DNA from 3 places in the Sulfuriferula thiophila genome. Region 1 is predicted to be linked to each of the others. Evidence: predicted binding sites of a transcription regulator. Region 1 holds the regulator's gene; each other region holds the start of a gene.
What was found. The regulator sigma-54, encoded in region 1, starts transcription at its own class of promoters, with help from an activator protein. The targets are predictions, from matches to a motif close to TGGCACNNTTCCTGCT.
Positions count from the first base shown of each region.

Region 1 (9,780 bases):
ATGCCAGGGTAACGCTACGTGGCGGATTCATGTTGGCTATTTCCATGGTGAGAAGTTAACAGATACGCGGTAATGAGGCCGTTGCTGAGGCCGAACACCCAAGCTGCTGCGGCGAACACCGGGCTTAAATAAAACACATTGACTGTCGGCATCAGCCACAGCGAGACGATAGTGAGTTGCGCACCGACGTGGGCAAAGGCGGCAAGCACACTCAAACTGACTGCGCCAAAATAACGTTCCGGCAAGCCGCGCGCCAGCCACAGCACGGCAAGACTGGCAACGGCGCCGCCCAGACTGAGCATAAAACTCGGTGTCAGAAAACTGCCTAGCAAAATACTGCCGGCAACCACGCGCAATCCCGATACCCACACCGCGGTACGCAAGCCATATTGCTTGAGCACCAGCAGGGTAACGATATTGGCCAGGCCGGGTTTGACTCCCGGCAACGGCGACGGCAATGCGGCTTCCATCAGCATCAGCGCAATCGCCAGCGCTGCCAGATAAGCAATGCGATGATCTTCCGCAGTAGGTTTAATAGTTAAGACTGTCATAACGCCGCACTTGCCCTACGATTTCCACACTCACCTGATTGGGCAAACAAATGGCAGCCTCACCCTCATGACTGATCCAGCCCTGCCGTACACATAACTGACGCGGGCTGGGATCACTGCGTACCCGGGCACGCTGGTCGCGCACCTCTACCTGCGTCACACCTAATGGCCCAGGCACATTGACACTGAACGGCTGCTGCAGTGAGGCCGTTAAAAACACATCCCCACCGCGTTTAATTACCAGGTGCTGCCCCGGCGGACTCATCCAGTAATGCTTAGCCAGCGCTATCACAACCAGCAAGCCAAGCAATAGCACGCCCCAATCCCCGCGGCGTATTAACGCCATTGCCGACCAGGAAAACTTCACATCAATTCGCGATGGCGCACCAGCGTTTGCATACTGGTAGAAAATCGCGCAGCGAGCCGTTCACTCAGATACACGGAACGATGCTGCCCCCCGGTACACCCTATGGCCACCGTCAAATAAGCGCGGTTATCGCGCATGAAGCAAGGCAGCCATTTACGCACATAAGCCTCGATATCGTTCAGCATTTCCTGCACTTCGACAATGGGTTCCAGGAAGGCGATGACATCCTGATCGCGCCCGGTTTGCGGGCGTAACAGCGGGTCATAATGCGGATTAGGCAGGCAGCGCACATCGAACACGAAATCGGCATCCAGCGGTATACCGTGCTTGAAGCCGAACGAGGCAAACAGCAGCGTCAGCCGCGCATCTTGCAGCGAGATGATGTCTTTGATCCAGCTGCGCAAGGTATTGGCGGATAAGTCGCTGGTATCGATACGGTGCGCCAGTTGCGCAATGGGGTCCAGCAGGTCACGTTCCAGTGTAATAGCCTCAGGCAACGCGCAATGGTCATTACTGAGCGGATGACGGCGGCGGGTTTCCGAAAAACGCCGCACCAGCGTTTCGGTTTTCGATTCCAGGAACAACAGACGGAAATTCAGTTTCTGGCGCAACTGCTGAACCAGCGCGGGCAAATACTGATAAGAGTCGCCGCTACGCGCATCCACGCTGATGGCCACTTGCAGGTAACCATGATCGGCCAGAAACTGTATGGTTTCCTCCAGCAGCTTAGCCGGCAGGTTATCAATGCAGTAGTAACCGACGTCTTCGAGCACGTTTAGCGCAATACTTTTACCTGAGCCTGACAGGCCGCTGATCAATACCAACTGCATTTTATTCAACGCTGCATCCATGATTATTCGTTGGCCTCCATCAGTTTTTGCTGACGTGCAATAAACTCTTCGGCGCTGTTGATGCCACGCATGCGCAGAATGTGATTGCGAGTTGCGACTTCAACCAGCACGGCCAGGTTGCGACCTACCGCCACCGGGATACGCACCTTGGGAATTTCCACCCCTAAAATCGTTTCGGTCGAAGCATGCATGTCCAACCGCGATATTTGCTCCTGCACCGCGTCCGTAGGTGCTTTCAAATGCACGATGAGCTTGAGGTTTTTTTTCATCTTGACCGACAGCTCGCCAAACAGGGTACGGATATTCAGTATCCCCAGACCACGCACCTCAAGAAAATCCTGCAGCATGGCCGGACATTGCGCTTCCAGCGTGTCGGGCGCTACCTTATAGAAATCCACCACATCATCTGCAATCAGGCGATGCCCGCGCGTAATCAGCTCCAGCGCCAATTCGCTTTTACCCGCCGAAGACTCCCCGGTCAGCAACACGCCGATGCCATTTACCTCCAGCATAACCCCGTGCAAATGGACGGAATCCGCCAGTGCATTGGTCAAATAGTGCGACAGCACCGCCATCAGTTCCGGACTGGCTTGTGGAGAAGTAAATAGCGGCGTCTTGGTACGTAACGAGGCATCCAGCAAGGGGACTGGAACCGGCTCGCCATTCGCTACAATCACTGCAGCCAATTCGGTAGAAAACAGATTGCCTACCGCGTGCTGCAAACCCTCTTCACCTAGTTGGCGCAGGTAATCCATTTCGGCACAGCCCAGCACCTGCACGCGATTAGGATGCACAAAGTTCAGATGACCAACCAGCGCCAGCGAGGGTTTTTGTACCGTATCGCCGACTAACTGCTTATCTCCACCTGCCTGTCCCGATACCCAGGTCAATGCCAGAGTCTGGGACAGTGCGGCAAACATCCGGCTGACTGGAATAGAGTTAGTCATGATTATCAGGGCTGCCAGTTACGAATGAGGTTTAATACGCTATCGCTGTCTACACTCGTCATGAGTGCATCACGTAAGGATTTATTGCTGAATAATTGTGCCAGTTCACCCAGAATCTGCAAGTGCAAATCGGTTGCCTGCATGGGGACGAACAGGATAAAAACAAGTTTGACCGGCAGTTGATCCGGCGCATCAAAATCAATAGAGGGATTCAGCCTGACAAATACACCCATTGCGGATTTTAAGCCCTTGATCCTACCGTGCGGGATGGCAATGCCTTGTCCCAATCCGGTTGAGCCCAGTTTTTCCCGGGCAATAAGACTATCCAGTATAACCTGAGGAACAACCCCCAGCTCACTACCAAATAATTGACCAACGTATTCAAAAAGTCGTTTTTTACTCCCCATCTCGACATCGAGCAGGATATTCGAGACGGAGAGGAGTGGTGCTATCTGATTCATTGAGACTTATTCTTGCTCAATCACCGCTTGGTGCTTGATACCGCCATTGGCTTGATGCGACGAACTGAGTTTTTCTTTATGTTTGAGAACTTGGCGGTCTAACTTATCGGCCAAGCTATCAATAGCGGCATACATGTCCGGCTCTTCAACCTGTACAAAAATATCTTTGCCGCTCAGGTGCACGTTAGCCTCGACAACGTGCTTCAATTTTTCGACTGTCATGATGACGTTAACGTCGATTACATGATCAAAATGGCGTTTCATGCGATCAATTTTGGAGGTTACATAATCGCGAATCGCTGGTGTGATTTCCAGATGATGGCCGGTAATTGTTAGGTTCATGACGTTCCCTTTCGCTTGCTGGTTATAGCGCTTTGCGCTGGTTGGCGGGCGGAATTTGCAAGGATTCACGGTATTTTGCAATAGTACGACGCGCTACTACGATACCTTGCTGACCGAGAACCTCAGCAATTTGCCCGTCGGATAAAGGCTTCTTGGTATTTTCTGCACTGATCAGTTGTTTAATTAACGCACGAATTGCCGTTGCCGAGCAAGCGCCACCTGCATCAGTATTTACATGGCTACCAAAAAAGTATTTTAATTCAAAGATGCCGCGCGGCGTCATCATGAACTTTTGTGTGGTCACTCGCGATACGGTGGATTCATGCAACTCCACCACCTCTGCAATCTCGCGCAATACCAGCGGACGCATCGCTACTTCACCGTGCTCAAAGAAATGGCGCTGCCGGTCAACGATGCTCTGGGTCACGCGCAATATGGTGTCAAAACGCTGCATGATATTCTTGATCAGCCATTTGGCTTCTTGCAGCTGCCCGGCTAACTGCTGATGATTGGCATCGCGGTTACGCGACAGGATATCCGCGTACATTTGATTGATACGCAATTTCGGCATAGCGTCAGGATTAAGCGTTGCAATCCACAACCCTTTGACTTTATTGACAATAACATCAGGAATAATATAACGCGTATCGGAAATCCCGAAGGCTTCACCGGGACGCGGATTGAGATGGGTAATGAGCTCCCGCGCCGCACGCAGCGCCTCATCGTCACAGTGATACTTGCGTTTCAGCCCGGCATAATCATGCGCGCCCAGCGCGGCAAGGTCTTGCGCCACTATACGCAACGCCAATGCCAGATGCGGGGTAATCTCGGGTAACGCATGCAACTGCAATGCCAGGCACTCCGCCAGATCCCGTGCGCCCACACCTGTAGGCTCAAGGTTTTGCAAATTCTTAAGCGCAATCTGTAATTCATCCAGCTCTACTTCCAGCTCATCCGGCAACATTTCCGCGATGTCTTCCAGGCTCTGGGTCAGATATCCGCTCTCGTTCAACGCATCAATCAACAACAATACCAGTCGCTTATCCCGCTCCAGCAGAGGTGTAAGATTGAGCTGCCAGATTAAATGATCACGCAGGCTGAGGCTGTCCAGAGACGATGTCTGCGGCTCGAACTCATCATCCTCGGTGTCATCACCTGAACCATAATTGGCTGACTCATTCCAGTCCAGCTCGGTCAGTTCACGTTGTGCGGGTTCGGCAGGTGTTTCCGTTGTGGATTCGGTATTGCTGGAAGTGGTCGGCTCGTATTCCGGGCTACGCATACTGCTATCGTCAATCGCATCTACCCGCTCCAGCAATGGATTTTCCTGCACCATCAACTCCAGCTCCTGATTAAGTTCGAGCGTCGACAGTTGCAGCAATCGGATAGACTGCTGCAACTGCGGCGTGAGCGTCAGGTGCTGTGATAGTTTAAGTTGTAGACCTTGCTTCATAATTATTGATTAAAGACGAAAATGCTCACCCAGGTAAACTTTACGTACGCTTTCATTATGAATGATTTCTTCCGGCTTGCCAGCAGCCAATACCGTCCCATCATTAATAATATAAGCGCGATCGCATATTCCCAAAGTTTCACGTACATTGTGGTCGGTGATTAAAATACCAATACCGCGTTCGGTCAGAAACCGGATCAGCTTCTGAATATCTATCACCGCGATAGGGTCAATACCGGCAAACGGCTCGTCCAGCAGCACGAAGCGCGGATTCATTGCCAGCGCTCGCGCGATCTCGACACGCCGCCGCTCACCGCCTGACAGACTCATTGCCGCGGCATCGCGCAAATGCGCCACATGCAAATCTTCCAGCAGGTCTTCCAGATGCTGTTCAATTTCGGCTGCGCTGTAATTTTTCAGTTCCAGAATGGCGCGGATGTTTTGCGCCACGGTCAATTTGCGGAAAATAGAGGCTTCCTGCGGCAAATAGCTCAAACCCAGTGCGGCACGCCGATGTATCGGCATCACCCCCAGATCGTGCTCATCCAGCTGAATCTCCCCACCATCCAGCTTGACCAGACCGACGATCATATAAAAACAGGTGGTTTTACCTGCGCCGTTAGGGCCGAGCAAGCCGACAACCTCACCACTGTTGACGCTAATCGACACGTCTTTTACCACCAGACGCGATTTGTAGCTTTTTTTCAGATGCAGCGCCTTGAGTTCACTCATCGCGGCTTACTCACGTGCAGGTTGCAAACTACCCGCAGGCTGCAACGGTAAAGACGGGGTCTGCGCAGCTTCGCCTGCGCCTTTCAGTTTGGGCCGGATCACAGCATGCACACGGCTAGGGGTTGCCCCTGGCGTTTTCACGGCATTCGGATCATTTTTCACTTCAAAGAATTCGGTAATCGTGTTGTAGTTCATGGTATTGCCACGCAATTCATCTGCGCCTTTTTTCAGCCGGGCGTTGCCCGTCAGCAGCACGGTATTCTGCTTGCTGTCCATATCGATGCGATTGGCATACCCTTCGACATACTCATCCACGTTGTCACGTTTTTGCCGGAAATACACCTGATTGCCAAATGCAGTAGCCTTGCTGAATCCTTCGCCATCCTGACGCACTTCTATGCGATCCGCCCGTAGCACCATAGTGCCCTGGAGCAGGGACACATTACCTACATAGACACTTACCTTATGCAGGTCGTCCACAGTAACACTATCGGCTTCAAGATTGACCGGCTTGCTGCGATCAGCCAGCTCCGCCAGCGCAGGCTGTGCAGAAAACAGTAGCAGACCAATGGATACGAATATAGATTTCTTAAATAGGTTCATAACGCGCTTTGACACGATGAGTAAGCTGTAAAATTTGAGTTTGATTGTTTAATTCTAACCCACCTGCGGTCATTTTTATGGATTTACCTTGCACCAGCACCGGCCGATCAGTGCGCATTATCCGTTGATCAGGTATCGCTTCCAGGTATTCCGTGGTCAATGTCATCGGCCCTTGCGCATCACGCGCATCCCGGACCAGCACCACATGCCCGATAAAATTGACCTGTTTGCCCTGCGCCGTGACCAACGCCCGTGTCGAACGGATATCCGCACTGCCTTGCTGATCATCATTCGCAACCAGATGCGGCTTGGTTAACTGTGTCGTATCGTCATCCAGATAATGCTCGGCACGATCCGCATGCAGAGTATAAATCACCTGCCCGGCAAGATTGGTACGCGAAACCATAAAGCGCTCGATCATATAATCCGCAATATGCAGACCGCTACCCAACACACCCGGCTGGGTAGTATTCACGGCAAATTGCAGCCACGCACTCAAGCCCGCCAGTACCGCAATAATGGCCAATGGAAACCAGTATAGCGGACGACTATTCATCGCACGTATTCCGCCAGCAACGCTGCATAATGCCCTTGTGCCTTCATGATGAATTCACACGCTTCGCGCACCGCACCGTGCCCACCTTCACGCTGGGTGATCAGATGCGCATATTGCTGCACTTCGCATGGCGCGGCAGGTACGCTGACAGCCAGACCGCAACGCGTCATGATCGGCAAATCAATCACATCATCACCCATGTAGGCAGTTTGCGCCATTTGCAGGCCCAGTTTTTCCAGCAAATGCAGGTACGCTTCCAGTTTGTTCTCCACCCCTTGATACACATGATGGATACCCAGGTTTTTCGCCCGGTGCGCAACCACCTGAGAATTCCGCCCGGTGATAATCGCAATGTCGACACCTGTTTGTCTGAGCATTTTCAGACCGTGCCCATCCAGCGAGTTGAATGCCTTATATTCTTTGCCGTCGTCACTAAAATACAGACTGCCATCCGTCATGACACCATCGATGTCGAAAATGGCGAGTTTGACCGGTACCGCGCGGTGATGTGCTTCGTTCATATACTGTTCTTTTCCGTTAAACCACGCCGGCACGCAACAGGTCCAGCATATTCAATGCACCCACCAGCTTACCCGCATCGTCGACCACTAACAGGCCATTGATATTATGACTTTGCATCTTTTCCACCGCAGCAACAGCCAACTGATCGGGACTGATACTGCGCGGGTTAACTGTCATCACTTCACGCGCACTGGCCAGACGCACATCGATCGCTTTTTCCAGCACACGCCGCAAATCGCCGTCGGTAATAATCCCGACCACATGCCGGGCATCATCGACCACTGCTGTCATGCCCAGCCCTTTACTGGTCATTTCCAGTAAAGCCGCTGGCAACAAGGCCGTTTCCGACACCAAAGGCAACGCATTACCATGATGCATAATATCGCGTACATGCACCAATAACTTCCGCCCCAACGAACCACCGGGGTGGGTACGGGCAAAATCTTCCGAACCGAATCCGCGTGCTTCCAGTAAAGCAATCGCCAATGCGTCACCCAATGCCAATGCGGCAGTGGTGCTTGCAGTAGGCGCCAGATTAAGCGGACAGGCTTCCTGTGCCACGCTGGCATCCAGATGCACATCGGCCTCGCGCGCCAGCGTAGAATTCGGGTTGCCGGTCATCGCGATCAGCCGTGCGCCACGGCGCTTGATCAACGGCACAATCGCCGTCAACTCGGCGCTCTCACCAGAATTAGACAACGCAATGCATACATCCTCATGCGTAATCATGCCCAGATCGCCGTGACTGGCTTCACCCGGGTGCACAAAGAATGCCGGCGTCCCGGTGCTGGCAAGGGTTGCGGCAATTTTACCACCCACATGCCCGGACTTGCCCATGCCGCTGACAACCACGCGCCCGCGGCATTCCAGTATCAACGCCATTGCATCGATAAACTGCTGATCCAGACGATCACGCATCGCCATCACAGCGTCCGCTTCTATGGTCAACACTCTCTTCGCCAAACTTAACGCGGCAACCGCATCAAATTTAACAACAGGTAAATTAGGCATAATCATCAAACATCTTAATTAGAATGCGTATTTTACCTCATAAACGCATTTGGATAAGCCTAATACGACAGCCAAGGCTTGCGGCAACACCAACTTGTCTCTAATCTTGAGGCTATGCACTCTACTCTTGGCCTTGTTATCCTGTTATTAGCCGCTGCCGTCGTGGTATCGGCGCTGTTTCGCGCATGGCGACTGCCGTCCATGCTCGGCTTCCTGCTGGTCGGCATTTTAATGGGGCCGCATACGCTAAACTGGATTCCCGATACACCTGAAACGCGCCATCTGGCTGAGTTCGGCGTGGTTTTCCTGATGTTCAGCATCGGTCTGGAGTTCAGCCTGCCTAAACTCAACGCCATCCGCACCACGGTATTAGGCTTTGGCGGCGCCCAGGTACTGAGCTTCATCCTCATAGTCATACTGATTGCCACTGGCGTGGGCCTTCCCTGGACCGCCGGTCTGGCGCTCGGCGGTGCACTGGCGATGTCCTCTACCGCCATCGTCAGCAAAATGCTGGCCGAACGACTGGCGCTCCAGTCCGAACACGGACGGCAGATGATCGCGGTGCTGCTATTCCAGGATCTGGCCGTGGTGCCATTGCTCATTCTCACCCCCACTCTGGCTTTGGGCGGAGACCAGCTCTGGCAAGCCCTGCTGGGCGCCAGCGCCAAAGCCGCGCTGGTATTGGTGCTACTGCTGTTCGTCGGCCAGAAACTGATGCGCCCATGGTTTAGCTGGGTGGCAAGTCACAAGTCCTCCGAACTGTTCATGCTCAATGTGTTACTGATTACGCTGGGCCTGGCCTATCTCACCGACCAGGCCGGCCTGTCCCTGGCGCTGGGCGCCTTTCTGGCCGGCATGCTGATCTCGGAAACCGAATTCCGCTATCAGGTAGAAGATGACATCAAACCATTCCGCGATGTGTTGCTGGGCTTGTTCTTTATCACCATCGGCATGTTGCTGGATTTGCATGAAGTGTGGCGCCACTGGGCGTGGGTCAGCCTGATTCTGGTCGCGCTGATACTGAGCAAGACCGCTATTGTCTGGAGCATAGGACGCGCCTTCGGCAACGAGTCGCCTGTTGCTACCCGCACTGCGCTGGGTCTGGCGCAAGCAGGAGAGTTTGGTTTTGTACTACTGGCGCAAGCCGGCGGGCTGGGATTGATCGGCGGCACGCCGCTACAAGTCGTGCTCGCAGCGATGGTGCTATCGATGATGCTGGCACCGCTTATTATCCAGCACTCCGATGCTATCACCCGCCGCCTGTGTGGTGCCGAGTGGGCAGGACGCGCCCGTGAACTGCACGACATCGCCATCAAGAGCATGGGCGCCGACGGACATTTGATTGTGTGCGGTTATGGACGCAGCGGGCAAAGTCTGGCCAGAC
Region 1 is NZ_BHGL01000003.1:186,935-196,714, forward strand. Features, by position in the region: gene EJE49_RS02020 (flavin prenyltransferase UbiX) at 1-31, opposite strand, end outside; gene EJE49_RS02025 (Gx transporter family protein) at 15-551, opposite strand; gene EJE49_RS02030 (NusG domain II-containing protein) at 532-918, opposite strand; gene rapZ (RNase adapter RapZ) at 915-1,748, opposite strand; gene hprK (HPr(Ser) kinase/phosphatase) at 1,772-2,716, opposite strand; gene EJE49_RS02045 (PTS sugar transporter subunit IIA) at 2,722-3,177, opposite strand; gene hpf (ribosome hibernation-promoting factor, HPF/YfiA family) at 3,184-3,519, opposite strand; gene EJE49_RS02055 (RNA polymerase factor sigma-54) at 3,542-4,972, opposite strand; gene lptB (LPS export ABC transporter ATP-binding protein) at 4,982-5,704, opposite strand; gene lptA (lipopolysaccharide transport periplasmic protein LptA) at 5,711-6,307, opposite strand; gene lptC (LPS export ABC transporter periplasmic protein LptC) at 6,294-6,863, opposite strand; gene EJE49_RS02075 (KdsC family phosphatase) at 6,860-7,384, opposite strand; gene EJE49_RS02080 (KpsF/GutQ family sugar-phosphate isomerase) at 7,401-8,396, opposite strand; gene EJE49_RS02085 (monovalent cation:proton antiporter family protein) at 8,511-9,780, shown strand, end outside.

Region 2 (9,780 bases), 110 kb from region 1:
GTGCCTGCGGATTCGGCATCCGGCATGGTCGGCATGGCGTGACAAGCCAGGCAGTTGCCCAAGCCTTTGTCATAGGCTATTTGCTTGCCGGTCATTTCTGGTTTGGCTGCGTCGGCGGCAGCGGCAACGTTTATTACACTAAGTGTGCCAACTAGGCTGGCAGTTAATATCAATGATGCGTTTAACCGCATGTCATCCTCCTGATTTATGGGTTCTGGTGATTCATTACGCAATCTTAAAACTTACGTACCGTCAATCCGAACTCGGATTAGCAAAGCATAGAGCAAAAAAAACTTCTATCCAAGAGGGACGGTGGTTTTTTTTTGGGAAAATAGGCTGGAAAGTATATATGTACCAAGTTTGAATAAGATAAAAGTGTCGATTAAGCAGGTTTTTTATCGGTTTTATTTTGCAATATTAATTGTTTTAATCGTGCTTCTGCAATAGACATCTGATAAAAATCGCCATCATGGGTTTTCAGGGCGATTTGCAATTGTTCAATTGCGGCAGTGAGATTGCCTTGATGTGCATAGGCTTCTGCTTGTGCGTAATGGCGGAGAAAGTCTTTGCCCTGTTGCGCGTAGCTGCGTGATTGCAGTTCATAGAGATGGTAATCATCCGGATAGAGCGCCAACTGTTCAGTAACTAATGCAATGGCTTCGCCAGTGTGTGCCGCAGTAAGCAGGGCTTCGGCATAGCTGTAAATCAGTGGGCGGTAATTCGGGTAGCGGATGCGTGCGTCGTGGTAACGCTGTAGAGCGCCATTCATATCCCCAGAATTTTGTTTGATTTTTGCTCCCAGGCTGTCAATGATCGGGCTTTTTGCCCCAATCTGGACAAGTTTTTGGTAAGCGGCTTCTGCGGCCTTGTATTGTTGGGCCTGCATCAATGCAAGGGTCAGTCCATATTGTACCGAGCCAAGATTGGCATAGCGTTTATCGTGAATGGCATCGGTAAATTCGGTGACTGCTGCTGTCGGTGATTGATTCAGTACGCGTAATTTTACGCGCAATAACTGAAACTCCAGGCTGTCGGTAAGCTGTTTATGCGCCAGGTTGGCTGCCCGATTCTGCATATCGGCGATACGTTCGGTAGTCAGCGGGTGAGTGCGCAAATATGCGGGTGCATTGTTGTCATACAGACGGCTGTATTTTTGCAAACGTTCGAAAAAAGTGGCCATGGCACTCGGGTTGAATCCGGCGGTGCTCATGATTTGCATGCCAATGCGGTCCGCTTCACGTTCATTGTCACGGCTGAAATCAAGTCGTTTCTGAATAGAAATAGCCTGTGCGGCTGCAATTGCTCCGCCAGTGATTTGCGGATTGGAGCGTGATGCTAAAATTGCTATGGCTAATGCGGCCAGTGATGGCAAAATGCCATTGCTCTGGTTTTCGATCATGCGCGCCAGATGATGTTGAGTAACGTGCGCGATTTCATGGCCCAGCACGCCGGCAAGTTCGGATTCGTTTTGCGCGGCCTCGATCAACCCGGTGTGAACCCCGATGTAGCCGCCGGGTAAGGCGAAAGCGTTAAGGGTGTTGTCCTTGAGTACGAAAAACTGGAAGCTGCGTTGGCTTTCCGAGCTGGCAGCTACCAGGCGATATCCCAACTTGTTCAAGTAGTCAGTAAGCTCGGCATCATCGTAATATTGAGGATCAGCGTAGATGTCTCGCATGATTTCACTGCCTACCCGGGCTTCATCGCGTGGTGAAAAGCTGCTTTGCGAAATGTCGCCTAAATCCGGCAGTTCGCTGGCTATGGCAGATTGGCTGGAGAGGCAGAGTATGAGTATGATCGATGTCCATTTCATGGCTCATATGATAACCGTATTTATTTTGGAGTTCCTTAACTATGCATGAATTTACGCATTTTGATCAACAAGGCCATGCGCAAATGGTCGATGTGGCCGACAAAGCAGACACCAGGCGTGTAGCGGTCGCGCGCGGGCGTATTGTCATGCTGCCGGCAACTTTGCAAATGATACAACAAGGCAGCGCCAAAAAAGGCGATGTGTTAGGTGTGGCACGGGTTGCGGCAATTCAGGCGGCCAAACGTACCGCTGACCTTATCCCGTTGTGCCACCCGCTGGCATTGACGCGCGTTAATGTGGCTTTTGAGGTGAATGAGGCATTGTCGGCGATAGACGCAGAAGTCAGGGTCGAGACTGTGGGTAAGACTGGTGTGGAAATGGAAGCGCTGACCGCGCTGAACATCGGCTTGCTGACCATATACGATATGTGTAAAGCGGTGGATCGCGGTATGCAGATGGAAGCCATCCACCTGCATGAAAAGTCCGGCGGCAAGTCCGGGCATTGGCTGGCGCCGTAACATATTGTTACAGTTTTACTGGTTTTGGAAATGGTTTCGTAGCTGTTCTGATTCATGATGCAGATGTGGGTGCAAAAATGATGTGCTCACCAAGGTAGAAAGGTAAATCATGACTTATCCCAAAATACTCGCGTTCGTTGTTGTTGCCTTGTGCGCAACATCCGCACAAGCTGAGACGACAATGCAATCGCTGATGCAGTTTGCGGCGAATGGCCATGATCGTTCATCGCGGGCGAATGGTTTTAACCCAAGGCAGAATGAACAAAATGCCGACAGCGGTTATGAACAGCGCCAGCAGCGAGAAGTAGAGCCGTCGCGGCAACGCAACGAGGGGTTTGGTTATGGTTTTGAACGTCGGCAAGAGCGCTCGGGACGTCCGGATTATGGACGGCGTGGACGCGATTAACGAATTGCATGAATCAGGAGAGTCGTATGGATAAGCGTAAATTAAACCTGGCTGTTTTCGCATTGCTGGCGACAGCTAATCTGGCTTGGGCGGATGATGTGGCGAGCTTTACAGACCGTGCGCAGGTGCTTTCGGCCACCCCTGTTTATCAGCAAATTAATGAGCCACGCCGCGAATGCTGGACTGAAACCGTAAACGGTTACAGCAATGGTGGCGGTGAGCATAGTTATGGTGGCGCGATTCTGGGTGGATTGGTCGGTGGTCTGTTGGGGAATACGGTAGGTCAGGGTAATGGCCGAATTGCGGCCGCAGCCGTGGGAGCCGCCACTGGTGCCGTAGTGGGTGATAAAGTCGCCAATAATAATGGTGGCTATAATCAGCCCCGGCAAGTTGAGCATTGCGCCAACCATGACAATTATCGCCAGGTGATTAATGGCTACAATGTCGTCTATCGTTATCAGGGACGCACCATGACGGCGATGCTGCCGCAAGACCCTGGCAAATTCGTCAATGTTAATGTCAATGTTGCACTGGCGGGCTATCAGCGTGATGAGCGTCAGGGTTATGATGATCAGGAAAATAACTGAGTAGTGTGTCAGGTTATCCCGGATAGTATTCGTGAATACTATCCGGGCAGGGCTTTGGCAGGTGCCCTGTCGTGCAGTGCCAGTGGTGATGTGATTACTACTGGAAATTCTTATGTTTTTGTCTAGACTTAATATTGTTCTCATTTAATAGGAGCAATATTATGCTTACGCAATTGTTAACCAGGATGCGGCAGGTGCCTACCCATGACAATCATGATCAGGTAGTGTCATGGCACGTATTCCGGACGCTGAGTGAAGCAGAAGCGTACGCTGAACATGTGGTGTTGAGTGACGGCCAGTATCTGGTGGGTGGTACTGATCACGACACTGTCGGCACGTTATGGTGGGTTGGCGTCGAGGTCGATGACATTGCGAAGTGGGGGAATGGGAGTGCGGTGAATAAGCATGCCGCATAAACAGTCCTGAATGGTGCAAATTAATAGAGTGATGCACCATAATCATGCAAACATGATTTTTTAACGATAGCTTTGTTAGTTATGTATTTGATAATTAACTAATATTTTTTCTGGCATGGGTATTGCTTTGTGTAGTGCATGATGACTACCTCTGATACCCTATTAAAATCATCCGCCTGCGCCTATTGTGGCGTTGGTTGTGGTGTGCTGATTGAGACCGATGGTACCAATATCCTCGGTGTGCGTGGCAACCCTGATCACCCTGCCAATTTTGGCCGGCTTTGCACCAAGGGCGCGACGCTCAATCTGGCTGCGGCACAAATCGATGCTCGAGCGTTGTATCCGGAACTGCGCCTGGAACGCGACGCATTACGCCAGCGTGTGGAATGGAATGGTGCGCTGGATCATGCCGCAGAACGTTTCGCGGCTATCATTCAGGAACACGGTGCTGATGCGGTCGGTTTCTATATTTCCGGTCAACTGCTGACCGAAGATTATTATGTCTTCAACAAGTTGGCGAAGGGTTTGATCGGCACAAATAATGTCGATACCAACTCGCGTCTATGCATGTCCAGCGCGGTGACCGGTTATAAATCCACCCTTGGTGCCGATGCACCGCCCGCCTGTTACGACGATATTGCCACAACGGACTGCCTGTTCATTGCTGGCTCCAATACTGCTTATGCCCACCCTATCCTGTATCGTCGAATAGAGGACGCGCGCAAAGCCAACCCCAATCTCAAAGTAATTGTTGTTGATCCGCGTCGTACCGACACCTCACGTGAAGCGGATTTGCATCTGCCGATTTTGCCTGGAACGGATGTGGCACTATTTAACGCCATGTTATACGTCATGCTCTGGGAAGACATGCTCGATCAGGACTATATCGCCGCTCACACCAATGGCTTTAGCGAGTTGCGCGCCACGGTGCGGGAATATTCCCCGGAAACGGTAGCCGCATTGTGTGGCGTGCCTGCTGCGGATATTGTCACTGCGGCACGCTGGTTCGGGCAATCGCCGGCAACGTTGTCGCTGTATTGCCAGGGGCTCAATCAATCCAGTCATGGCACGGACAAGAATGCAGCGCTGATTAATTTGCATCTGGCCACCGGCCAGATCGGCCGCCCCGGCGCAGGGCCGTTTTCGCTGACCGGACAGCCTAATGCAATGGGCGGGCGTGAGGTTGGCGGTATGGCAAATCTGTTGTCCGCGCATCGCGATCTGGCCAATCCTGTTCACCGGGATGAAGTCGCCCGGTTGTGGGGTGTGGAATCCGTTCCCGCGACGCCGGGTAAGACCGCGCTGGAAATGTTCGAAGCGGTGGCGCGTGGCGAAATAAAAGCCCTGTGGATCGCCTGTACCAACCCTGCGCAGTCCCTGCCTAATCAGGAGCTGGTGCGTGCTGCCCTGCAAAAGGCCGAGTTTGTGGTGGTGCAGGAAGTCAATGCCTATACCGAGACCGCTGAGTATGCCGATTTGTTATTGCCGGCAGCTGCCTGGGGTGAAAAGGAAGGCACCGTTACCAATTCCGAGCGCCGTATTACCCACTTGCAAACCGCAATACCGGCACCTGGTGAATGTCGCCCGGACTGGGAGATTGCGGTCGATTTTGCGCACCGGTTAGGTGCGCGTCTGGGTAAACCTGGTGCAGCATTATTCCCGTACGCAGATGCTGAAGCGGTGTTCAATGAGCACCGTGAAACTACGCGTGGGCGTGACCTGGATATTACCGGCTTGTCTTATGCATTGCTGGATAAGCAAGGCCCGCAACAATGGCCGTACCCTGAGGGTGCGCAGTCCGGGAAAGTGCGTTTATATGCGGATGGCATTTACCCCACGGCTGATGGTCGGGCCAAGTTTGCCAACGCGCGTTATCTGCCCACGGCCGAAGTCATCGACGCGCGCTATCCGCTGCATCTGAATACCGGCCGGCTGCGCGATCAGTGGCATGGCATGAGCCGAACCGGCATGGTCGCGCGTCTGTACAGCCACGTTGAGTCACCCGTGCTGTCCATGCATGCTGATGATATGGCGCGGCGTGGTCTTAAAACGGGTGATCTGGCGCGGGTGAAAAGCCGGCGTGGCGAGTTGCTGGTGCCTGTGGAGGCCAGTGATGACATGCGCACAGGTCAGACCTTCATGCCTATGCATTGGGGTAGCCGTTACATGAGTGGATTGGGTGTGAATGCACTGACCATGGATCAGCGTGACCCCGTCTCCAAACAGCCTGAACTGAAACATGCTGCCATTCAGGTGGAAAAAGCACCGCTGCCATGGCACATGGCGGTCATGCGCCGCGATAACGCAGTGGCACGTATGTTGCGTATACAACCATTGCTGTCCCGCTTCGATTATGCCAGTTGCGGTTTGTATGGCCGGCAAAATCCGGTGCTGGTGCTGCGCATAGCCAACGCGACTCCGTTATCAGCAGCGCTGATGGCCGAGATAGATACCTTGCTCGATATGCAGGATGAAACCTGCATCATGCGTTATGACGACCCGAAACGGGGTATAGCCAAACGTGTGCTGGTGGAAGATGGTCGTGTGACCGGAGTGCGGCTGACCGGTGAAGTTGCCGCGCGCGACTGGCTCAAGGAGATGATGGCCGAAGGCGCCGAGATTGCACCATTACGCAGCTGGGTGCTGGCGCCCTTGTCCACACCACCGAGTGGCAGTAGCAGTCGTGGCCGCATAGTGTGCAACTGTCTGAATGTGTCTGAAACGCAAATTCTGACTGCGGTTGGTCAGGGGGCAGATCTGGCAACATTGCAGGCCACGCTGAAATGTGGCACCGAGTGCGGGTCATGTGTGCCGGAGCTTAAACGTATGATTATGTCGGGGAAACAGGAGGCAGCATGAGCTATTCCGCGATACTGAAAGAAATAGCGCGCGGTGTGCATGGCGCTCGCGATCTGAGCGTAGAAGAAGCCGATCAGCTGTATGGCGCAATGCTGGATGGCGGCGTACCGGAAATGGAACTGGGCGCTATCCTGATTGCCTTGCGCATGAAAGGGGAGTCTGCCGATGAGCTGCTTGGTTTCTATCAGGCGCTCGAATCCCGTCAGTATTCGTTATCAGTGCCGGCAGGCGGAGTACGCCCGGTTGTCATTCCCAGTTATAACGGCGCGCGCCATCAGCCCAATCTGGTGCCTTTGCTGGCGCTGCTGCTGGTCAAGTTCGGCGTGCCGGTGCTGTTGCATGGCACGCTGGAAAGCCAGGGGCGCACTACGACTGCCTATATCTTGCGTGAACTTGGTATCTTGCCGTGTGCCAGTCTTGCTCAGGCCAATACCGCGTTAGCCAATGATGGCATCGCCTTCGTGCCAACTGCGGTGTTGTCACCCGGTCTGGCAAATTTGCTGGCACTGCGTAGCCGTCTGGGCGTACGCAATACTGCACATACGCTGGCAAAAATGATTTCCCCATTCAAGGGTGAAAGTTTGCGTCTGGTGAGCGTATCGCACCCGGAATACCTGGTGAAAATGCGCGAATTCTTTGAAACCACCGGCTTGCGCGCGCTGCTGCTGCGAGGTACCGAGGGCGAAGCGCTGGCTAACCCTAAGCGGCGTCCAGAGCTGCTGTATTGTGATGACGGCAAATCGCAACTGTTGTTTGAAGCCGAACTCGGCCCGCTGAAATCACTGCCGAATTTGCCTGACTCCATCGACGCAGTCACTACCGCACTGTGGATACAGGCTGTCCTTGCCGGGCAGCATCCCATCCCGTTGCCGGTGATTAATCAACTGGCGTGCTGTTTGTATGGTGCGGGCTATACCACGGACATGAATCAGGCCAAAGCGATCGTCGCGATGGAAACCAACAGCTTGGCAATGGTGTAAAAGGAGATGGTGATGAACGGTAAAGTTTATTTGATCGGCGCAGGTCCGGGTGACCCCGAACTCATTACATTGAAGGCCGTACGCATACTGAAAACGGCGGATGTGGTGCTGGTAGATGATCTGGTGAACCCTGCATTGCTGGAACATGCCCGGGCTGACGCACGCATTATCCCGGTGGGCAAACGCGGCGGCTGTCAGTCGACCCCGCAGGCATTTATCCAGCGGCAGATGATACAGGAGGCTCATGCAGGCATGATCGTCGCGCGGCTGAAGGGCGGTGACCCGTTCATGTTCGGCCGGGGCGGTGAAGAAATTGTCGCGTTGCGCGAAGCCGGTATTGCCGTTGAGGTGATTAGCGGCATTACGTCCGGTATTGCAGCACCGGCGACATTGGGTGTGCCAGTCACGCACCGTGACTGGGCGCCGGGGGTGACATTCATCACCGGCCATAGCCGCGCAGGCAACGAGGTGAACTGGGCCGCATTGGCAGCTACGCGCACCACACTGGTTATTTACATGGGGGTCAAGCATCTGCCTGATATCGTCAGCCAGTTAATAGCAGGTGGTCTGGCAGCGGATACTGCTGCACTGGCCGTCCAAAGCGGGACATTGGCGCAGCAGCGTGAAGTCAAGGCAACCCTGGGATCGTTGCATGGCGCTATGCTGGCAGCCGGGCTGGGCAGCCCCGCAATTGTCGTGATTGGTGCAGTTGCCGATCTCGCGCAAATTGTGGCCCACACAGAATCAGTCGCACAAGCGGCATAAATAGTAATTTTGAAGCAGCAAAAAAATTTCATCAGCACAAGCAGGCTGCAACGGCGCGGCTCCATTTGTACGGTGGTTTCAACAATTTAACCGCAAGCATTAGGAGTATACGCAATGGATAAACTGAAATTAGTCATGGTCGGCAACGGGATGGCCGGGGTGCGTACCCTGGAAGAGTTGCTTAAACTCGCGCCCGAGCGTTACGACATTACCGTGTTTGGCGCAGAGCCGCACGCCAACTACAACCGTATTCTGTTATCGCCGGTACTGGCCGGTGAGCAAACCATACAGGACATCATGCTCAACGATGTCGACTGGTATCAGGAAAACGGGATTAAGCTGCATCTCAATAAGAAAGTAACCGGCATCGATCGTAAAAAACGCATCGTTACCGCTGAAGACGGCACCACCGCAGAATACGACAGGCTGATTCTGGCTACCGGTTCCAATCCGTTCATCCTGCCAATACCGGGTAAAGATTTGCCGGGTGTGATCGGGTATCGCGATATTGCGGATACCGATGCCATGATCGAGGCGGCAAAAATATATAAGCACGCAGTGGTGATCGGTGGCGGTTTGCTGGGTCTGGAAGCGGCGAACGGTCTGAAATTGCGTGGCATGGACGTGACGGTTGTGCATAAAAACGAATGGCTGATGGAACGTCAGCTGGATAAGATTTCAGCCAAACTGCTGCAAAAGAGCCTGGAAGACAAAGGCTTGAAATTCCTGCTGGAAAAAGACACAACCGAGCTGGTACAAGGCGAATCGGGGCGAGTGAGTGCGGTCAGGTTTGCCGATGGAGAAATCATTCCGGCTGACCTGGTCGTAATGGCGGTCGGTATTCGTCCGAACTCTGCGCTGGCAGAGCAGATTGGTATTCACTGCAATCGCGGTATCGTGGTGAGTGACACTATGCAGACGTTTGATCCGCGTGTGTATGCCGTTGGCGAATGCGTGAACCATCGCGGAATTGCTTATGGACTGGTTGCGCCGTTGTTCGACATGGCCAAGGTGGCTGCTAACCATCTGGCGGAATTCGGCATCGCACGCTATGTGGGTTCGGTGACGTCGACCAAGCTGAAAGTAACGGGCATCGACTTGTTCTCCGCGGGTAACTTTACCGGGGGTGAAGGTTACGAAGAGATACTTTTGTCTGACCCGGTTGGTGGTGTTTACAAGAAAATCGTGATTCAGGATAACAAGATCGCCGGCGCGGTGATGTATGGCGATACCGTGGACGGCGCCTGGTATTTCCAGATGCTGCGTGAAGAGCGCAATGTGTCGGATATCCGTGATCACCTGATGTTCGGTCAGAGTCATGTTGGTGACCTGGGCCACCAGGGACAGAACCGTGCGTCTGCGATGAGCGATGATATGGAAATCTGCGGCTGTAACGGTGTGTGTAAAGGCACGGTGGTTAAGGCGATCAAGGAGAAAGG
Region 2 is NZ_BHGL01000003.1:72,881-82,660, reverse strand. Features, by position in the region: gene soxX (sulfur oxidation c-type cytochrome SoxX) at 1-191, opposite strand, end outside; gene EJE49_RS01510 (M48 family metalloprotease) at 383-1,810, opposite strand; gene moaC (cyclic pyranopterin monophosphate synthase MoaC) at 1,852-2,328, shown strand; gene EJE49_RS01500 (hypothetical protein) at 2,438-2,734, shown strand; gene EJE49_RS01495 (glycine zipper 2TM domain-containing protein) at 2,761-3,321, shown strand; gene EJE49_RS01490 (hypothetical protein) at 3,483-3,737, shown strand; gene EJE49_RS01485 (nitrate reductase) at 3,876-6,596, shown strand; gene ybiB (DNA-binding protein YbiB) at 6,593-7,576, shown strand; gene cobA (uroporphyrinogen-III C-methyltransferase) at 7,589-8,341, shown strand; gene nirB (nitrite reductase large subunit NirB) at 8,456-9,780, shown strand, end outside.
Region 2: EJE49_RS01485 (nitrate reductase) is a predicted target of sigma-54. The motif match lies at 3,849-3,864, and genes of this name have one in related genera.

Region 3 (9,780 bases), on a different contig from region 1:
TTATTAACATTTCTGCTGCTGGGGCTGATTTTATTTCCGGTAGTGCAAAATGAAACCCTGCATTTTGTGCAACGCCTGCCCGACTATCTGGTGTGGATCCAGACCCGACTGGCACCATTGCTGCATGACCGTTTCGGCGTGACCTTGCCCGATGCCGCCAATTTGCAACAGATGGTACGCGACCACCTGCAGGGGGTAGGTAGCGCCGCCGGCATGTTACTGCCTACCCTCAAAGACAGTACGCTGACCGCACTCGGCATCCTCACCAACTTGCTGCTGATTCCGGTGGTGCTGTTCTACATGCTGCGCGACTGGGACAGTTTTGTGCTGAAACTGGACGAACTGGTACCGCGGCGCTGGCATAAAAAAACGCAGACCATCGCCCGTGAAATCGATGTGGTTTTGGCTGAATTTCTGCGCGGCCAGCTCACCGTGATGCTGATCATGGCCGCGTTTTATGCGACATCATTGTGGGCAGTGGGTCTGGACTATGCACTGCCGATAGGCTTGCTCGCTGGCTTGCTGGTATTTGTGCCGTATCTGGGTGTCATCCTCGGCCTGGGACTGGCATCGCTGGCCGGCCTGGTACAGTTTGCCGAGCTCTCCGATTTGATTCCGATCTGGGTGGTATTCGGCATCGGCCAGGTGATAGAGAGCATGGGGGTCACCCCCTGGCTGGTCGGTGAACGTATCGGATTGCACCCGCTGGCGGTAATATTTGCCTTGCTGGCTTTCGGCCAGATTTTTGGATTTTTCGGAATTCTTCTGGCATTGCCGGTATCCGCCGCATTACTGGTGGGTTTACGTCATATCAAACAGGCTTATCAACAAAGCAGCCTATACCAGCATCCAAATGTATAATATAACTTTCCGCTATTAGAAGCCGCTCAACATGACTACCGCGCTACTCGAATCGAATATTCCCTCACTCAAACTGCTGTCGCGCGGCAAAGTCCGCGATCTGTACGCAGTTGACGAACACCGTTTGCTGATCGTAGCAACTGACCGTTTGTCCGCATTCGACGTAGTATTGCCCACGCCGATTCCCGGCAAAGGCGCGGTACTCACCGAAATTTCACATTTCTGGTTCAAGCAACTGGCAGACATCATCCCCAATCATCTCACTGGCGACGCCCCGGAATCCGTAGTGCAACCCAATGAACGCGATCAGGTCAGTGGCCGTGCCATGGTCGTAAAACGTCTCAAGCCATTGCCGGTGGAAGCCATCGTGCGTGGATATCTGGTCGGCTCCGGCTGGAAGGAATATCAGAGCACCGGCAGCGTCTGTGGCATCGCGCTGCCTGCCGGTCTGGCGCAGGCAGCACAACTGCCGCAACCGTTATTTACTCCATCAACCAAAGCCGAAGTCGGCGCACATGATGAAAATATCGACTTCGCACGCGCTGAGGAATTGCTGGGTGCCGACATTGCCGCCCAGGTGCGTGATGCCAGCATCGCGCTCTATTCCCGTGCTGCCGCTTACGCACTGACACGCGGCATCATTATTGCCGATACCAAATTCGAATTCGGGCTGGATGCCAGTGGTAAACTGTACGTAATCGACGAAGTGCTGACACCGGATTCATCACGGTTCTGGCCTGCCGATGAATACCAGACCGGCCGCAACCCAGCTAGCTTCGATAAACAGTTTGTCCGCGACTGGCTGGAAAATTCGGGCTGGAACAAGCAACCGCCGGCACCGGAATTGCCCGCAGACGTGGCACAGAAAACCGGTGAAAAATACCGTGAAGCCGTAGCGCGCTTAATGGCCTGAGCTTGCTTTACAGCAACTAAGGTTCACGTGCTGGTGTGCGCCGTGAACCTTATTCAGCTAGCCTTACTCTGCCGCCAACCCCAGTTCCTGAATTTTACGGGTCAGGGTATTGCGCCCCAATCCGAGCAAATTAGCCGCTTCGATACGACGCCCGCCGGTGTGCTTAAGGGCAATATTAATCAGGGTTTTTTCAAAATCATGAGTTAATCCCTCGATAATACCTACCTCACCGCGACTGAGCGCCGCATCTGCGGTATGCGCCAAAGCCTGCAACCAGTCACCGCTGACATGTTCAGATGGGCTGGCATTCAGAATTTCCGGTGGCAAATCCGACACATCCACGTTATTACCCGGCGCCATCACCGTCAACCAATGGCAGACGTTCTCCAGCTGGCGGACGTTACCGCTCCAGCTGAACTGGCTTAAATGCCGGATCGCGGCCTCGGACAGCTTCTTGGCATCCACCCCTTGTTCTTGCGCGCTTTTCTGCAAAAAATGCTTGGCCAGCAGCGCAATGTCTTCGCTGCGCTCACGCAACGCCGGCAAACGCAAACGAATCACGTTAAGACGATGGTACAGATCTTCGCGAAACAGGCCTTCTTTCACCCGGGTTTCCAGGTCCTGATGCGTAGCGGCAATGACGCGGACATTGACCTTGATCGGCTGATGCCCACCCACACGGTAAAACTGGCCGTCAGCCAGCACGCGTAATAAGCGTGTCTGCAATTCTGCCGGCATATCGCCGATCTCATCCAGAAAAAGGGTGCCGCCGTCAGCTTGCTCAAAGCGTCCGCGACGCTGCACTGCCGCGCCGGTAAAAGCCCCGCGCTCATGCCCGAACAACTCGGACTCCAGCAGATCCTTGGGGATCGCCGCGGTATTCAGCGCAATAAACGGCTTACTGGCGCGCGGACTATGGCGATGCAATGCTGATGCCACCAGCTCCTTACCGGTACCGGATTCACCTGTAATCAGCACCGTGGTATGCGATTGCGAAAGCCGGCCTATGGCGCGAAACACTTCCTGCATGGCCGGTGCCTGACCCAGTATCTCCGGCACACCTTCTATCTGCACCGCAGCCGCCGCCTCGTCTACTCGCATGCTTTCATCTACGGCACGGCGAATCAGTTCAATGGCATGATCCACATCAAACGGTTTGGGCAGGTATTCAAATGCGCCCCCCTGAAATGCTGCTACCGCGGATTCCAGATCGGAATAGGCGGTCATGATAATCACCGGCAGCTTGGGGAAACGCGATTTCAACTGCTGCAGCAGATCCAGACCTGAGCCGCCTGGCATGTGGATATCACTCACCACCACCTGCGGCTTACTGTGCTCTAGCGCCGCCTCAACTTCAGGGACGGAAGTAAAGCTGACGAAGTCTATGCCTTCGCGCTGCAGCGCCTTTTCAAACACCCAACGGATGGAGCGATCGTCGTCAATAATCCAAACTGGTTTTGTCATGATAATTCCATCATCAATATGCGGGGGGCTGCCCTAACGGCAGCAATAAAGTAAAACAGGTGCGTCCGGGCTGACTTTCCACTTCAATAGTGCCATGGTGCTGATGCACAAAAGTCTGCGCCAATGTTAATCCCAGGCCGCTGCCACCTTCGCGCGCCGAGACCAGGGGGAAAAAAATTCGATCACGTACCGATTCAGGGATACCTGGACCATTATCAATAATCTGTATTTGTGCCGCCAGCGGATAACGCTTCATCGCCAGCGTCACTTGTCGCGCAATGCGCGTTCGCAGATAGATTTCGCCTTTGCCTTGCAATGCCTGCACCGCATTACGCACGATATTCAATACCACCTGTATCAGCTGCTCGCGATCCCCCACAATATCAGGGATGCTGGTGTCGTAATCACGCCGAATTACCAAACCTTTCGGGGTTTCGGCCAAGGTTACGCTACGCACCCGCTCCAGCACTTCATGAATATTAAGGGCATTGATCTGCGGCAAACGATGCGGTGTCAGCAGTCTATCCATTAGTGACTGCAGGCGGTCAGATTCCTGAATAATGACTTGCGTGTACTCGCGCGTCTCCGTTGACAGCTCGTGCTCCAGCAATTGCGCCGCTCCACGTATGCCACCCAGCGGATTTTTGATCTCATGTGCCAAGTTTCGCACCAACTCGCGATTAGCCTGTTGCTGCAGTAACATATGCTCGTCCCGAGCAATTTTCAACTGCTGATCCATCGCGTGAAATTCGAGCATGAACGCAGCCGCGGGGCTTTCGACCGGGGTAAACGTTGCGCTCACCTGCAACGAGATGTCACCGACTTGCAGATGCAATTCATGTTCAGTGAAGCTGGCATTATGCGCAATCGCATAATCCAGTGCGGCATTCAGCTGAGCAGGCTGCCGAAAAATATCATTTAATGGCATGCCTTTTACTTGCACCACACTCAAGCCCAGCAAATTCTCTGCAGCCGGATTGATATAGCGCACACAACGATGTTCATCCAGAGCCAAAACCGCTGTCGCCAACCACTCCAAACCTACAAAATAAGGATTCATGTATTCCATGCCATTGTACTGCGAGGGATAAAATGAAACGGCGCACCAAAACAAGGCGCCGCTATCGCTAAATAGTTAATTCAATTCTTATTAAGCAATTTGTAAGCCAGGAATGTTATTTGACGCTGCTCAGCTCTCTCCTGAGCGCATTAATATTGTCACGATGCAATTTAATGTTGTTATCCAGCTTATCTGTGCGGGTGATATAAGCAGGGCTGCTGATTTTTTCGCCGGGTCGCAACACTTCACCGTCTCTTTTGGCTGCGACGGCATCTGCCAGGGCCTGCTCTTCATTACGCAATTCGTCTTCCAGCACATTACGGCGCACGTTATCGCGCTTACGCTGGACATCCGTGTCTACCCGCGGGAAACTAATCGGCGTAGGATTTGCTGTTTCTCTTTTACGCGGCGTATTAGCCCCATTTACCGTATGCATCACTGGCGTGGCCGCCGGCTCCAGATCCAAACGCTTAGCCCCCTTTACCGGACGATCGGTATAGGTAACCTGACCTGAAGCATCAATATGTTTATAAATATCAGCTTGCGCAGGCAACGCTACACACAAACCCAATATCAAAATTGAAAATTTCATTTGCGAACCAGATCAAAACGATGGTTTGAGTTTAGGGCAAGCCCAACAGGGATGCAACCCCAATAAAAAAAGGGGCGGAAATCCGCCCCTTTTTTACTGCAATTAAAATTACAGTGAGTAGTACATTTCAAACTCGATAGGATGAGTCGTCATGCGGAACTTGGTCACTTCTTCCATCTTCAATTCGATATAGGCATCGATCATTTCGTTGGAGAACACACCACCGCGGGTCAGGAACTCGCGATCCGCATCCAAAGCTTCCAATGCCATTTCCAGAGAGTGGCAAACTTTAGGAATCTTCGCTTCTTCTTCTGGTGGCAAATCATACAGGTTTTTATCTGCAGCATCGCCAGGATGAATCTTGTTCTGAATACCATCCAGACCAGCCATCATCAACGCGGTGAACGCGAGGTATGGGTTGGCAGAAGGATCAGGGAAACGCACTTCAATACGACGGCCTTTTTCGCTGGCGACGTGTGGAATACGAATCGAAGCAGAACGGTTTTTAGCTGAGTAAGCCAGCATCACTGGCGCCTCATAGCCTGGCACCAGACGCTTGTAGGAGTTGGTACCCGGGTTGGTAATCGCGTTCAATGCCTTAGCGTGCTTGATGATACCGCCGATGTAGTACAAAGCAGTTTCTGACAAACCAGCATAGCCATTTCCGGCAAACAGGTTTTTGCCATCTTTCCAGATGGACTGGTGTACGTGCATACCGGAACCGTTGTCACCAACGATAGGCTTAGGCATGAACGTTGCTGTCTTACCATAGGCATGAGCAACGTTATGAACCACGTATTTCAGTGTTTGGGTTTGATCAGCACGCTTAACCAAGGTATTGAATACAGTACCAATTTCGCATTGACCAGCAGTTGCCACCTCATGGTGGTGCACTTCAACAGGCACGCCCATATCTTCCAGTGCCAGACACATTGCTGAGCGGATATCATGCAGGCTGTCGACAGGAGGAACCGGGAAGTAACCACCTTTAATGCCTGGGCGGTGGCCCATATTGCCGCCTTCATACACTGCGTCTGAACTCCATGCAGCCTCTTCAGAATTGATCTTGACTGAAGTACCTGACATGTCAGTTTTCCAGCTCACAGAATCAAAAATAAAGAACTCTGGCTCAGGACCGAAGTAAGCAGTATCACCGATACCGGTAGATTTCAAATAAGCCTCGCCACGTTTAGCGATAGAGCGTGGATCACGGTCATAACCCTTCATGTCCGAAGGCTCAATTACGTCACAGGTCAGAATCAGGGTGGACTCATCCATGAATGGATCCATACGGGCGCTATCAGCATCCGGCATCAGGATCATGTCCGACGCTTGAATGCCTTTCCAGCCAGCGATGGAAGAACCGTCAAACGCATGACCATCGGTGAATTTGTCATTGGTAAACTGCTTAACAGGCACGGTCACGTGCTGTTCTTTACCACGGGTATCAGTAAAACGAAAATCAACGAATTTGACATCGTTGTCTTTAACCATTTGCATTACGTCGGCGACCGCCATTGAGTTCTCCTCGCTAAAAAGTAACATCCAGAATTAAATCAAAAATAAGGTTATCCGCCTAACCAAGCATGATATATGCCAAGACGAAGCTCAATCCGAGCAACCACACATTTTGAGATTATGCTTGCATAGGCCGGCCTGTGTAAAGAGCATAAGCCAACAAACCTATTTGGTGCAGAAGTTCGCGTTAGCACCAAATTGGTGCCTCTACTTTAATACCGCACCAAACAGGTGCAAAAATGTAACTTGCATTACCAAAATCAGAAACAGCATCTATACTACAAAGACATTACACAAGTAATTACGGGGTGACAAAATGCCTACGCTGAACAACATTCTCCATACCGCTCAACAACGCGCTCAGGATGCCAACTTACCTTATGTTGGCGCACTCACCCCGACCGAAGCATATTATCTCAGTCAGCATGCGCCCGGAGCCATACTGGTAGATGTACGCAGCCAGGCCGAGCGTGACCTGGTCGGCACCATTGAACCAGCCACCATAGTGGAATGGCAAACTTACCCAGGCTGGCAAGCCAATCCTTATTTTGTAGCGCAACTTAAAGCGTCTGTCGATCCCGAAGCCTTGGTCATGTTTATCTGCCGCAGCGGCAATCGCTCACATCAGGCCGCCATCAGCGCCCAGGCGGCTGGCTATAGTGAATCTTACAATATACTCGAAGGTTTCGAAGGCGACAAAAACAACTTCGGGCAACGCGGGCTGGTAAACGGATGGAAGTTTGCGGGCTTGCCCTGGCATCAGAAATAAAGGCAACGCCCATTTTTTGCAGTAGAATTCATTTTTTGCCTGAATCATGACTGCCCGTGACTGACCGCTACGCCGTTATCGGCAACCCGATTGCCCACTCCAAATCGCCACTTATTCATGCCGCATTTGCCAGCCAAACTGCACAGGATTTAAGTTATGAGCGCCTGCTGGCACCATTAACCGGTTTCGCCGAAACCTTGAAACAATTTCAGGCTACCGGCGGGCGTGGTGTCAACATCACCGTCCCCTTCAAAGAAGAGGCATGGCAGTTTGCCGACGAACTCACTCCACGCGCACGCCTAGCCCAGGCCGCTAACACTTTAGTGCTAAACGACACCCGCATTCTTGCCGACAATACCGATGGTGCCGGCTTAGTCACCGATATTCAGCACAACCTGGGCTATGCACTGGCGCGTCGCCGTGTCCTGGTAATGGGTGCCGGAGGTGCCGCACGCGGCGTCATCGCCCCACTACTTGCCGAACACCCCGCATTTCTGGTGATCGCCAATCGCACAGTGGGCCGCGCAATCACGCTGCAGCGTCAATTTTCGCCTTACGGCATAGTTGAAGCCTGCGATTACGCAGCATTACACGGCGTGCAATTCGATTGCATTATCAACGCCACATCCGCCAGCCTTTCCGGCGAACTAGCCCCCTTACCCAGCGACGTATTCGCGCCGGGCAGCCTGGCCTACGACATGATGTACGGCGCAGAGCCCACCCCGTTCCTGCGTTACGCCCAGGAACACGGCGCAGGACATTGCGCAGACGGCCTCGGTATGCTGGTCGAACAAGCCGCAGTAGCATTTCACCTGTGGCGCGGCATACGCCCCGACACTCTCTCTGTTATCAACCAATTACGCTCAATATGATTTTAAAATGGATCAAACGCGGGGTACTGACCCTGCTGGCCGTCATCGTACTTTATCAAGGCTGGCTATTTGCCCACGTCTGGTGGTGGGTCGATCACAACCCCGCGAATAGCGCGTTCATGGACGAACGCCTGGACATCCTGCAACAAAAGAATCCGGACGCGCAGCTACGTTTCAAGTGGGTGCCATACAACCAGATTTCCGGCAACCTCAAGCGCGCCCTGGTAGCGGCTGAAGACGCCAAATTCTTAAGCCATGACGGCTTCGACTGGGAAGGTATCCAGAATGCTGCCGAGAAAAACCTGAAAAAAGGCAAAATCGTCGCAGGCGGCTCAACCATCAGCCAGCAACTGGCCAAAAATCTGTTTCTGTCCGGACAGCGCACCCCGTGGCGCAAAATTGAAGAAGCCATCATCACCGTCATGCTGGAAAAAATGATGAGCAAACGCCGCATTCTGGAAATCTATATGAATGTCATCGAGTGGGGCAACGGCGTATTCGGCGCGCAAGCAGCATCGTATTACTATTACCGCACCTCGCCCGCCAATCTGTCCGCCGGACAGGCCGCCAAGCTCGCCGCCATGGTGCCCAACCCGCGCTACTATGATAGCCACCGTAACGCCCGCGGATTAATGCATCGCACGGCCACCATCCAGGCCCGCATGTACCAGGTTGCCGTGCCCAGATGAAAAATCCTTGACCGAATTCCATTTTTAGAGTCTAATAGCGGGCTTCGTGGCTGGATAGCTCAGTTGGTAGAGCAGCGGATTGAAAATCCGCGTGTCGCAGGTTCGATTCCCGCTCCAGCCACCAAATAAACAAGGCTTCCAATATGGAAGCCTTTTTTATTGCCTGAATCAGCCCATTACAAGCTCTTATTTGCCAAACAGTATCAACCCCCACACCACACACACATTCAGCAATGCCACCAGCACGGCAGCACTGCCCATGTCCTTGGCGCGTTTGATCAGATGATGATGCTCGAAGGAAATACGATCAACGGCCGCCTCTACTGCGGAGTTTAGCAATTCCACAATCAGCACCAGCAATACCGAACCAATCATCAGCGCACGACCGAGCGCACCAGGCTCCAGAAAAATCGCCAGCGGAATCAAAATCACAGCCAGCAACATCTCCTGACGAAATGCATCTTCATGGCGCAGCGCGGCTTTCATGCCATCTATGGAATAAAAAAATGCGTTGAGCACGCGCTTGGGACCGGTTTTACCTTTGAATGGAGACTCTTGCACGGCGAACTACCCTCAAAAACCTTGAGCATAGCTGAGGCATACCCAACTTGAACAGCAATACCGCATTAAGTTTTTGCGACAAATTGATGACAGCAAAGGAAAATCGAGAGGGGAAAAAGAATGGTGGTGATGGGCGGAATCGAACCGCCGACCTATGGGTTATGAATCCATCGCTCTAACCGTCTGAGCTACATCACCAACTTGAAACGAAGCCCAGCATTATCCTAGTTTAATACACGACCTGTCAAGACAACAATTCCCGTATCAATAACAATATTATACTGGCACCTTGCGCTGACCGATTTTTTGCTGGATAATGACGTCCTTTCTGCGTACACGCCGCAGCACCTTAGGAAAAAATCATGAAAACTGATATTCACCCAAAATACGAAGACATCAACGTTACTTGCAGCTGTGGCAATAAATTTGTCACCCGCTCAACCATGATCAAAGATCTTCACGTTGAAGTTTGCTCAGAATG
Region 3 is NZ_BHGL01000007.1:502,498-512,277, forward strand. Features, by position in the region: gene EJE49_RS07210 (AI-2E family transporter) at 1-861, shown strand, start outside; gene EJE49_RS07215 (phosphoribosylaminoimidazolesuccinocarboxamide synthase) at 893-1,774, shown strand; gene ntrC (nitrogen regulation protein NR(I)) at 1,838-3,238, opposite strand; gene glnL (nitrogen regulation protein NR(II)) at 3,252-4,307, opposite strand; gene EJE49_RS07230 (DUF4124 domain-containing protein) at 4,414-4,890, opposite strand; gene glnA (glutamate--ammonia ligase) at 4,999-6,408, opposite strand; gene EJE49_RS07240 (rhodanese-like domain-containing protein) at 6,725-7,177, shown strand; gene aroE (shikimate dehydrogenase) at 7,234-8,049, shown strand; gene mtgA (monofunctional biosynthetic peptidoglycan transglycosylase) at 8,046-8,738, shown strand; tRNA gene EJE49_RS07255 (tRNA-Phe) at 8,787-8,862, shown strand; gene EJE49_RS07260 (diacylglycerol kinase) at 8,925-9,299, opposite strand; tRNA gene EJE49_RS07265 (tRNA-Met) at 9,421-9,497, opposite strand; gene rpmE (50S ribosomal protein L31) at 9,662-9,780, shown strand, end outside.
Region 3: glnA (glutamate--ammonia ligase) is a predicted target of sigma-54. The motif match lies at 6,474-6,489, and genes of this name have one in related genera.